DNA from 3 places in the uncultured Martelella sp. genome. Region 2 is predicted to be linked to each of the others. Evidence: predicted binding sites of a transcription regulator. Region 2 holds the regulator's gene; each other region holds the start of a gene.
The links. Region 2 encodes LexA, which represses DNA repair genes until DNA is damaged. Its sites were predicted from a motif close to TGTTCNNNNTGTGTTCNG; they were not measured.
Positions count from the first base shown of each region.

Region 1: a site for LexA is predicted at 1,666-1,683, ahead of recA (recombinase RecA). Genes of this name have one in related genera too.
Region 3: a site for LexA is predicted at 1,800-1,817, ahead of ACHZCU_RS10895 (YifB family Mg chelatase-like AAA ATPase). Genes of this name have one in related genera too.

Region 1 is NZ_CAXXFM010000003.1:34,189-37,466, forward strand. It holds gene ACHZCU_RS19435 (SulP family inorganic anion transporter) at 1-1,645, shown strand, start outside; gene recA (recombinase RecA) at 1,805-2,887, shown strand; gene alaS (alanine--tRNA ligase) at 3,057-3,278, shown strand, end outside.
Region 2 is NZ_CAXXFM010000002.1:232,963-236,240, forward strand. It holds gene ACHZCU_RS18395 (ComEC/Rec2 family competence protein) at 1-1,788, shown strand, start outside; gene lexA (transcriptional repressor LexA) at 1,742-2,449, opposite strand; tRNA gene ACHZCU_RS18405 (tRNA-Lys) at 2,631-2,706, opposite strand; gene ACHZCU_RS18410 (cytochrome c biogenesis CcdA family protein) at 2,955-3,278, shown strand, end outside.
Region 3 is NZ_CAXXFM010000001.1:2,326,971-2,330,248, reverse strand. It holds gene ACHZCU_RS10910 (endonuclease/exonuclease/phosphatase family protein) at 1-330, shown strand, start outside; gene gshB (glutathione synthase) at 407-1,354, shown strand; gene ACHZCU_RS10900 (TM2 domain-containing protein) at 1,359-1,691, opposite strand; gene ACHZCU_RS10895 (YifB family Mg chelatase-like AAA ATPase) at 1,907-3,278, shown strand, end outside.

The DNA of each region.
Region 1 (3,278 bases), on a different contig from region 2:
CAAAACCGTCAGCGTTCTCAAGGAAGGCTATGGCCTGTCCCGGCTGAAGGCCGATACCATTTCCGGACTGACCGTCGCCATCGTCGCCCTGCCGCTTTCCATGGCAATTGCGATCGCCTCCGGCGTTTCGCCCGATCGTGGGCTCTACGCCGCGATCATCGGCGGTTTCTTCGTTTCGCTTTTCGGCGGCAGTCGCCATCAGATCGGCGGGCCGGCGGGCGCGTTCATTGTTCTGGTGGCAGCCTCCGCGGAGCGCCACGGCATTGACGGGCTGATGCTGGCGGTGATCATTTCCGGGCTGATCATGATCGCCGCCGGCTATCTCAGGCTGGGGGCCTATATCCGCTTCATCCCCTACCCCGTGACGGTCGGCTTTACGGCGGGCATCGCCATCATCATCTTTGCCAGCCAGCTTTCGGCAATCCTCGGGCTTGACCTGCCGGGCAAGGAACCGGGGCCATTTGCCGACAAGGTCGCCTATCTTTCGCAATTCGTCGGCACCACCAATTTTGCCGCACTGGCCATCGCCGTCGGCACGATTGCCCTGATCATCGCCCTTCGAAAACTGCGGCCCGGCTGGCCCGGCATGCTGATTGCCGTTGCCGTCGCCACGCTTGCCGCCACCCTGCTGCATCTGCCGGTGGAAACCATCGGCAGCCAGTTCGGCGGTCTGCCGCGTGGCCTTCAGTCTCCGTCAGTGCCGACCCTGTCGGTCGAAAAGGTGATCTCGGTTCTGCCGGATGCCTTCGCCTTTGCGCTGCTGGGCTCCATCGAATCGCTGCTGTCTGCCGTTGTCGCCGACGGCATGACCGGCCGCCGCCATCGCTCCAACATGGAACTGATCGGCCAGGGCGTGGCCAACATCGCCTCCGGGTTCTTCGGCGGCATCTGCGTGACCGGCACGATCGCCCGCACGGCCACCAATGTCCGCGCAGGCGCGACAAGCCCGTTTTCCGGCATGCTGCATGCTGCATTCCTGCTGGTGTTCATGCTGGTGGCGGCCCCGCTCGCCCGTTTCATTCCGCTGGCAGCGCTTGCCGGCGTTCTGGCGGTGGTGGCCTGGAGCATGGTCGAAAAACCGGCAATCCGCGCCCTGTTCAGAAGTTCGCGCGGCGATGCGGTGATCCTGACCGTCACGCTGCTGCTGGTGGTCTTCCGCGACCTCACCGAAGGCATTGTCGCCGGATTTGCACTCGGCGCCGTCCTGTTCATCGATCGCATGGGCCGGGATGTCGCCGTCAGCCCCTATGACGACTATAACGCCAAGACCGAACACCCGATCGTCAACACCGATCCCGACACCATCGTCTATCGCATTTCCGGCGCCTTCTTCTTCGGCGCAGCCTCCACTGTCGGCTCCGTGCTTGACCGCATCGCCGACAGCGCGAAGAATTTCGTGCTGGACCTGTCGGACGTCTCCTACATCGATTCGTCGGCCGCCAATGTGCTGGAAAGCACGATCCGGCGCGCCCACGCCCGCAATGTCAGGGTTCTGCTGAGCGGCGTCGACCCCAGGGTCAAGGCGATCCTGACCGCCAATCACATCGACGAAAACCGGGTGACCTATTGCACCGATCTCGACGCCGCAGCCGCAATCATCGGCGCCACCGGCGACACCGCGGCAGCGCACCCGGACGACACGTGATCCACATCTCTCTGCAAGAGAGGAACGTAAAAAGAACACGGATGGAAAAGTAATTTAAAAACAGCGACAGAAGAAGACTTGAAACAGGAGAACAAATAGAGTACGGATAGGGAAATCACAGCCTCACCTAGGCGGCGGGCGAAACAAGGGATAAAGTCGATGGCACAGAATTCACTCAAACTCGTTGAGGAAAAGGCAGTGAACAAGAGCAAAGCGCTGGAAGCAGCACTTTCCCAGATCGAACGTTCGTTCGGCAAGGGCTCGATCATGAAGCTCGGCGCTCAGGACAGCATCGTCGAGATCGAAACCGTTTCGACCGGCTCGCTGGGCCTCGACATCGCCCTTGGCATCGGCGGCCTGCCGCGTGGCCGCATCATTGAAATCTACGGGCCGGAAAGCTCCGGCAAGACCACACTTGCGCTGCAAACCATTGCCGAAGCGCAAAAGGGTGGTGGCACCTGCGGCTTTATCGATGCCGAACATGCGCTTGATCCGGTCTATGCCCGCAAGCTTGGCGTTGACCTGCACGACCTTCTGATCTCGCAGCCGGATACCGGTGAACAGGCGCTTGAAATCGCCGACACGCTGGTGCGCTCCGGTGCGCTTGACGTGATCGTGGTCGACTCCGTTGCCGCCCTCACCCCGCGCGCTGAAATCGAAGGTGAGATGGGCGACAGCCTTCCCGGCTCTCAGGCCCGCCTGATGAGCCAGGCGCTGCGCAAGCTGACGGCGTCGATCTCGCGCTCCAACTGCATGGTCATCTTCATCAACCAGATCCGTATGAAGATCGGCGTCATGTTCGGTTCGCCCGAAACCACGACAGGCGGCAATGCGCTGAAGTTCTACGCCTCCGTCCGCCTCGACATCCGCCGCATCGGCGCAGTCAAGGACCGCGACGAGGTGGTCGGCAACCAGACCCGCGTCAAGGTCGTCAAGAACAAGATGGCGCCGCCCTTCAAACAGGTCGAGTTCGACATCATGTATGGCGAAGGCGTTTCCAAGATGGGCGAGCTGATCGATCTCGGCGTCAAGGCCGGCATTGTGGAAAAATCCGGGTCCTGGTTCTCCTATAACAGTCAGCGGCTCGGTCAGGGCCGTGAGAATGCCAAAACGTTCCTGAGAGAAAATGCCGCAATTGCCGAAGAGATCGAGCTGGCCTTGCGCCAGAATGCCGGTCTGTTGTCCGAAGGTCTTCTGGATGCCGAAGAGGAAAGCCCGACAACCGGAACCGACGACGATTGATCGGACCGACCGGCCTCACGGCAGATGACCGGAACGTTTGATACATGAAATCAGCAGCGGCTTTACGGAGCCGCTGTTTTGTCTTGTCTGGACAGTGGCGACGCCTGTCGCTAAAAGCCGTGAAAGTCTCGGCAGACAACACCGATATACGTAAGGGGCGTGGCATAGCATGAGTGGCGTGAATGAAATCCGGTCGACCTTTCTCGACTTCTTCAAGCGGAACGGGCATGAGGTCGTCCCGTCCAGCCCGCTTGTGCCGCATAACGACCCGACCCTGATGTTCACCAATGCGGGCATGGTGCCGTTCAAGAACGTGTTCACCGGTCTTGAAAGCCGTCCCTATTCGACGGCGACGACCGCGCAGAAATGCGTGCGCGCCGGCGGCAAGCAC
Region 2 (3,278 bases):
AAAAGCCACCTTCAGTCCATCGGCCTGTTCATGCGCCACAGGGTCGAAAGCCTGCGCGACACGATTGCCGGGCGCATTCGCGCTGTCCTGCCAGACGAATCGGGGGCTTTCGCGAATGCGATCATCACCGGGCAGCGTCGCGCCATGAATGATGACACGCTGGACGCGTTGCGCAATGCCGGCCTTGCCCATGTCATTGCCATTTCGGGGCTGCACATGGCGCTCGCCGCCGGTATCTTCTTTTCAAGCCTGCGTCTTTTCCTGTCGTTTTCTCCAAAGGCGGCAGAAGCGATTGCCACCAAGAAGCTCGCTGCTGTGGCCGCGATCGGGGCTGCCGGGTTCTATCTTGCGATTTCGGGCATGCAGGTCTCGGCGCAGCGCGCTTTCATCATGCTGGCGATCATGCTGCTTGCCGCCGTCGCCGACCGTCCGGCCATCAGCATGCGCAATGTCGCTCTTGCGGGGCTCGTCATCCTCGTCGTTTCGCCGTCGGAAGCAGTCGGCCCCGGCATGCAGATGTCGTTTGCCGCAACACTGGCGCTTATTGCGGGCTACAGCTTCTGGCAGCGTCGCGAATATGCTCGCCCGGCGTCGATGCCGGTCGGCACAGTGGTCCGCATCGTCATGCTGGGGGCTTTCGGTATTCTGTTGACCGCACTTATCGGCGGGCTTTCGACAGCGCCGATTGCCATGGCGCATTTTCAGCGGATTGCCGGCTACGGTCTGCTTGGCAATCTGCTCGCCATGCCGATTGTCACCTTTCTGGTGATGCCCTCCGGGCTGCTGGCCATGCTGGCCATGCCGCTCAATCTGCACGGCCCCTTTCTTTTGGCCATGGGCTGGGGGCTCGACCGGGTGATTGCCATTGCGGAATGGGTCAATGGTCTTGGCGGCGCGCTCGATACCGGTGCGATGCCCCGCGGATTTCTGCTGCTTTTCCTTGTCGGGTTCATGCTGCTGGTTCTGCTGCGCACCCGCCTCAGGCTTGTCGGACTGGTGCCGATGGCAATTGCCTTTGCCTTGCCCGCCTTTTCTCAAGGCGACCGGTCGCCGCTTCTGCTTGTCTCCGAAGACGGCGCGCTGGTTGCGATTGTCACCGGTGATACGGCCGCGCTCAGCAAGCGCCGTCCGCCTTCCTTCATCTTCGATCAGTGGCAGAGCGCACTTGCCATCAACGCCACACGACCGCCGAGCGAAACCGAAAACAACGCTGCGATACTGAAAGACACGGACCGGTTCGACCGCCTGGATGCTGGACAAATCACCAATGCAAGCACCGCCCTTGCCGAGGATATAAAGGCCGCGCGGACGCAATCCGGTGTATTCATTTGTGAAAAGGGCGAATGGTGTGTGGCATCGCTTCCCGGAAGCGGTCTGACCGTAGCACAGATATTCCGGCCCGCGCTCGTAGGCCCTGCCTGCGATCACGCCGACATCATCATCAGCGTCTACCGGCCCGGTTTTCAGACATGCCGTTCGCCTGGTTTTCTCATCACACCAGCACTGCGCCGCCAAAACGGCACCTTGCAGTTTACCGTCCAAGATACCGATGGTTCAAAATCAAGAAACGGAAACACCACGTCCTCAGAGCCTAACCCGACCGGTTCCTGTGTGAGAACCCACGTTTCCGTCACGCCTGCCATCACGGCAGTAAAGCGTCAGTGGAACCAACACCGCCTCTATAGTTGGCGTTCCGATTCGTATGCTGATCCTGTCAGCCTGCCGAAAACCCTCGATTTCTTCAGTGGTAGCGGCGGATCAGGCCGACAAGCTTGCCCTGAACCTTGACCTGATCGGCCGCGAATATCCGGGTTTCATAGGCCGGGTTGGCGGCTTCCAGTGCAATCGATGCGCCCTTGCGGCGGAAACGTTTCAGCGTTGCTTCCTCGTCATTCACCAGCGCCACGACAATATCGCCCGGGGCGGCTGTGTTGATATTGCGGATGACCACCGTGTCACCGTCGAATATCCCGGCTTCGATCATCGAATCGCCCTTAACTTCCAGCGCATAATGTTCGCCGGTTCCCAGCATTTCGGCCGGAACGGCAATTGCGTGGGTGTTTTCCTGTATGGCCGAGATCGGAACGCCGGCTGCAATCCGCCCCATGACGGGGATATCGGTCGAGCCGCTGTCATTTCCGGCAGCCGGTGTCTTGCTTTCGGCAGGCGTCTTGCCGAGGCTGCCTTCAATCACGCTCGGTGAAAAGCCGCGGCGTGGCGGCTGAGAACCAAGGCTTTCCGGCATGCGCAGAATTTCAAGCGCGCGCGCCCTGTTGGGAAGCCGGCGAATGAAACCCCGTTCCTCCAGCGCCGTGATCAACCGGTGAATGCCCGATTTGGACGCCAGATCCAGGGCTTCCTTCATTTCATCGAAAGACGGGGGAATGCCTGTCTCCTTCATCCGTTCATGGATGAAATACAGCAGTTCCTGTTGTTTACGAGTCAGCATTTGCAGCCCCTTGCCTTCGAAACAAATACAGAACGTTTATATCTGTTCTATCTGTGTTCCGCAAGCTGGAAATAGCAGAGCGGCCTCGATTGCGGTCAATGGAGGCATGAAGGCGGGTGCAAAGGGGTGCGTTAGAAAGTGTTGTTTCAATTTCGAAAGGAGAAAAATTCTCGGCAAACAATGGTGAGCGCGCAGGGGTTCGAACCCTGGACCTACTGATTAAAAGTCAGTTGCTCTACCAGCTGAGCTACGCGCTCCCGAGGCCGGCGCCTGTTGAAGGGCCGGCGGAAAGTGGGCGGAACATAGAAAGGGTCTTGCAGAAGGTCAACCCGGAAATTCGGCTCCGAGGCGACAATTTGATGTTGGGGGCGATGCGCGGAAAGGTGATTGGAATTCAACGCCGCTGTGGTTTAAGGAACCGGCAGTTTACGGTCCGCCGTTCAGGCGGTTATCTGCTGGTGCCGGACGCGCTTTCGCCAACGGCCGAGTGACAAGAGGATTTCAGGTGTCGATCGGTGATATTTCCCTGTTGACGGCGCTTCTTGCCGGTGCGCTTTCGTTTCTCTCACCCTGCGTTTTGCCGCTGGTGCCGCCTTATCTTTGCTACATGGCGGGCATTTCGATCGATCAGTTCAGGGGGGACACGACCGTCCGGCCGGCGCGGGTGTTGTTGCCGGCGCTGTTCTTTACGCTCGGCTTTGCGACGATTTTCGTGGCGCTCGGGGCAGGGGCCTCGTCCATCGGTCAGCTTTTGCGTCAATATATCGATATTCTGGCCAAGGTCGGCGGCGTGATCATCATCATCATGGGGCTGAACTTTCTTGGTGTG
Region 3 (3,278 bases), on a different contig from region 2:
CTTGTCGACTGGCATTTTTCCGGCCTTCCGGTGCTGATCGGCGGCGATCTCAACACCGTCAACCGCAGCGGCAGCGACCCGGACGTCGAGACACTGTTTTCGCTCGCCGCAGACAAGGGCTATGAGCGCCACGGCGGACCGGCGGACCGGATTACAACACGGCCGAGCCTGATCTCGGAGGAGCGCCCGAAGCCGATGAAGCTCGACTGGTTTCTGTCCCGTGGGCTGGACATTTCCGAAAGCCGCGTCATCGATGCTCTTGATGCCGACGGCAAGCCCCTGTCGGACCACGACCTGCTGATCTGCACCGTCGCCGGCGTCCGCTCCTGATCGGGAACGATTGCCAAGCCGCACCGCGATGACTACATATCGTGGCGCTTCAAACCATATCGGGGGCTCCAGTTTCATGGCCGCAATCAAAAACGTCGCTGTCCAGATGGACCATATCTCCACCGTCAAGATTGCAGGCGATTCGACCTTCGCCATGTGTCTGGAAGCCCAGAACCGGGGCTATAACCTGTTTCACTACACACCCGACCGGCTGAGCCTGCGCGACGGCAAGGTTTTCGCCGCCGTCGAGCCGATGACGCTGCGCGATGTCGAGGGCGACCATTATACGCTCGGTGCGGCCGAACGCGTCGACCTTTCGACCATGGATGTGGTGCTGCTGCGCCAGGACCCGCCCTTCGACATGGCCTATATCACCTCCACCCATCTTTTGGAGCGCATCCACCCGAAGACGCTGGTGGTCAACGATCCGGCCTGGGTGCGCAATTCGCCGGAAAAGATTTTCGTCACCGAATTCGCCGACCTGATGCCGCCGACGCTGATCACCAAGGACGAGGGCGAGATTGCGCGGTTTCGCGAGGAAATGGGCGACATCATCCTGAAGCCGCTTTACGGAAACGGCGGCGCCGGCGTGTTCCACTCCACCCGCGACGACCGCAACTTCACCTCGCTTCTGGAAATGTTCGCGCAGATGTTCCGCGAGCCCTATATCGCCCAGGCCTACCTGCCGGCCGTGCGCAAGGGCGACAAGCGCATCATCCTCGTTGACGGCGAATTCGCCGGCGCAATCAACCGCGTTCCGGCCGAAACCGACAGCCGCTCCAACATGCATGTCGGCGGCCGCGCGGAACCCTCCGAGCTGACGGCGCGCGAGAAGGAAATCTGCGCCCGCATCGGCCCGGCGCTGAAGGAACGCGGCTTCATTCTCGTCGGCATCGACGTCATCGGCGACTACATGACCGAGATCAACGTCACCTCGCCCACCGGCATCCGCGAAGTGCAGAAATTCGGCGGCGCGGATATTTCAGCGCTGATGTGGGACGCAATCGAGAAAAAGCGCGGTTGAGACGCTATTTCGTCTGCCCGACCAGCGCCTGCTGCGTGAGTGAGGTGCGCAGTTCGTTCTTCTGGGCTTCGATCATGCCGGAGATCAGGAACAGGTCGACCAGCCACCAGATGCCGAAAATGGCCAGAAACAGAAAACCGATAAAGAAAACCAGCGTCAGCCAGCCGACGACATTCAGCAGCAGCATGGTGACGGCGGTGCCGGGCCGGCCGAGATAAAACCGGTGGGCGCCGGCCCAGCCGACGAAAAACCAGAGCAGATAGGCCGCCGCCGCCGATTTCGCGCCATTGGTTATCCGCTGTTCGATCAGGATCTGTTCTTCGGTTGTCAGTCCCATTTCAATCTCCGCCTTATCTTGCCGGCAAGCCTGTGTTTCGAATCGTTTACGGTGCGAACACGGCAAATGTCCATCCCCAATGACATTGACACATCCGGCGCTCCGATAAGTTCCTCTTTTGTTCTTGCATTAATGCGCGCATTGTGGAATCTTTACAACCAAAAGATTTGACGGAATGTCGTTTTCAGCGAACACCGATCGGAGCGGGGCTTGTCATGGTGTCGAGAATACAGACGGTTGCATTTCAGGGGATCGAGGGGGTTCCGGTCGATGTTCAGGTGATGGTGGCGCCGGGCAAGATCGGCATGCAGATCGTCGGACTGCCCGACAAGGCGGTCGCCGAAAGCCGTGAGCGGGTTCAGGCCGCCCTTCATGCCACCGGCCTTGCCCTGCCGCCCAAACGGGTGACCGTCAACCTCGCGCCTGCCGACCTACCGAAGGAGGGTTCGCATTTCGATCTCGCCATCGCGCTCGGGCTGATGGCAGCCCTTGGCGCCGTGCCGGCGGATGCGCTGACCGGTTACGTCGTCATCGGCGAGCTCAATCTCGACGGCACGATTGCCGCCGTCGCCGGTGCGCTGCCGGCCGCCATCACCGCAAACGCACAGGACAAGGGGCTGATATGCCCGGCCGATTGTGGGCCGGAAGCCGCATGGGCCGGAAGCGACATTGATGTTCTGGCGCCGAAAAGCCTGATTGCGATCGCCAATCATTTCAAGGGCACACAGGTTCTTTCGCGCCCGGCCCCAGCCGTCCGCGCCAGCGCCCGGAACCTGCCGGACCTTGCCGAAATCAAGGGGCAGGAAAGCGCCAAGCGCGCGCTTGAAGTGGCGGCCGCCGGTGGCCACAATCTGCTGATGGTCGGCCCGCCGGGATCGGGCAAATCAATGCTGGCCGCGCGTCTTCCTTCGATCCTGCCGCCGCTTTTGCCGCAGGAACTTCTGGACATGTCGATGGTGCATTCGATTGCGGGCAAGCTTTCGGGCGGACGCCTGTCCGACCGCAGGCCTTTCCGCGCGCCGCATCATTCCGCCAGCATGGCGTCACTCGTCGGCGGTGGCATAAAGGCGCGACCGGGGGAAGCATCACTTGCCCATCACGGCGTCCTGTTTCTCGACGAACTGCCGGAATTTTCGCCGCAGGTGCTCGACGCGCTGCGCCAGCCGCTGGAAAGTGGTGAGTGTGTGATAGCGCGTGCCAACCACCGGGTCTCCTACCCAGCCGCCTTCCAGCTCGTCGCTGCCATGAACCCCTGCCGCTGCGGCATGGCGGGCGAACCCGGCCATAGCTGCGCGAGGGGGCCGCGTTGCGCCGCCGATTACCAGGCCCGCATCTCCGGCCCGATGATGGACCGGATCGACATCCGCATCGACGTACCGGCCGTCAGCGCCATGGATCTCATCGGCGCCAGCGCCACCGGCGAGACAAGCGCCGCCGTGGCAAACCGCGTGGCCCGCGCCCGTCAGGCTCAGCGCGAACGCTTTGCGGCGCTCGGAAGCGATCCGGCCACCGTCAATGCCCGCTGTTCGGCCAATGTAATCGAGAAGCTTGCTGAACCCGATGCGCCGGGACTCGCGCTTTTGCGGG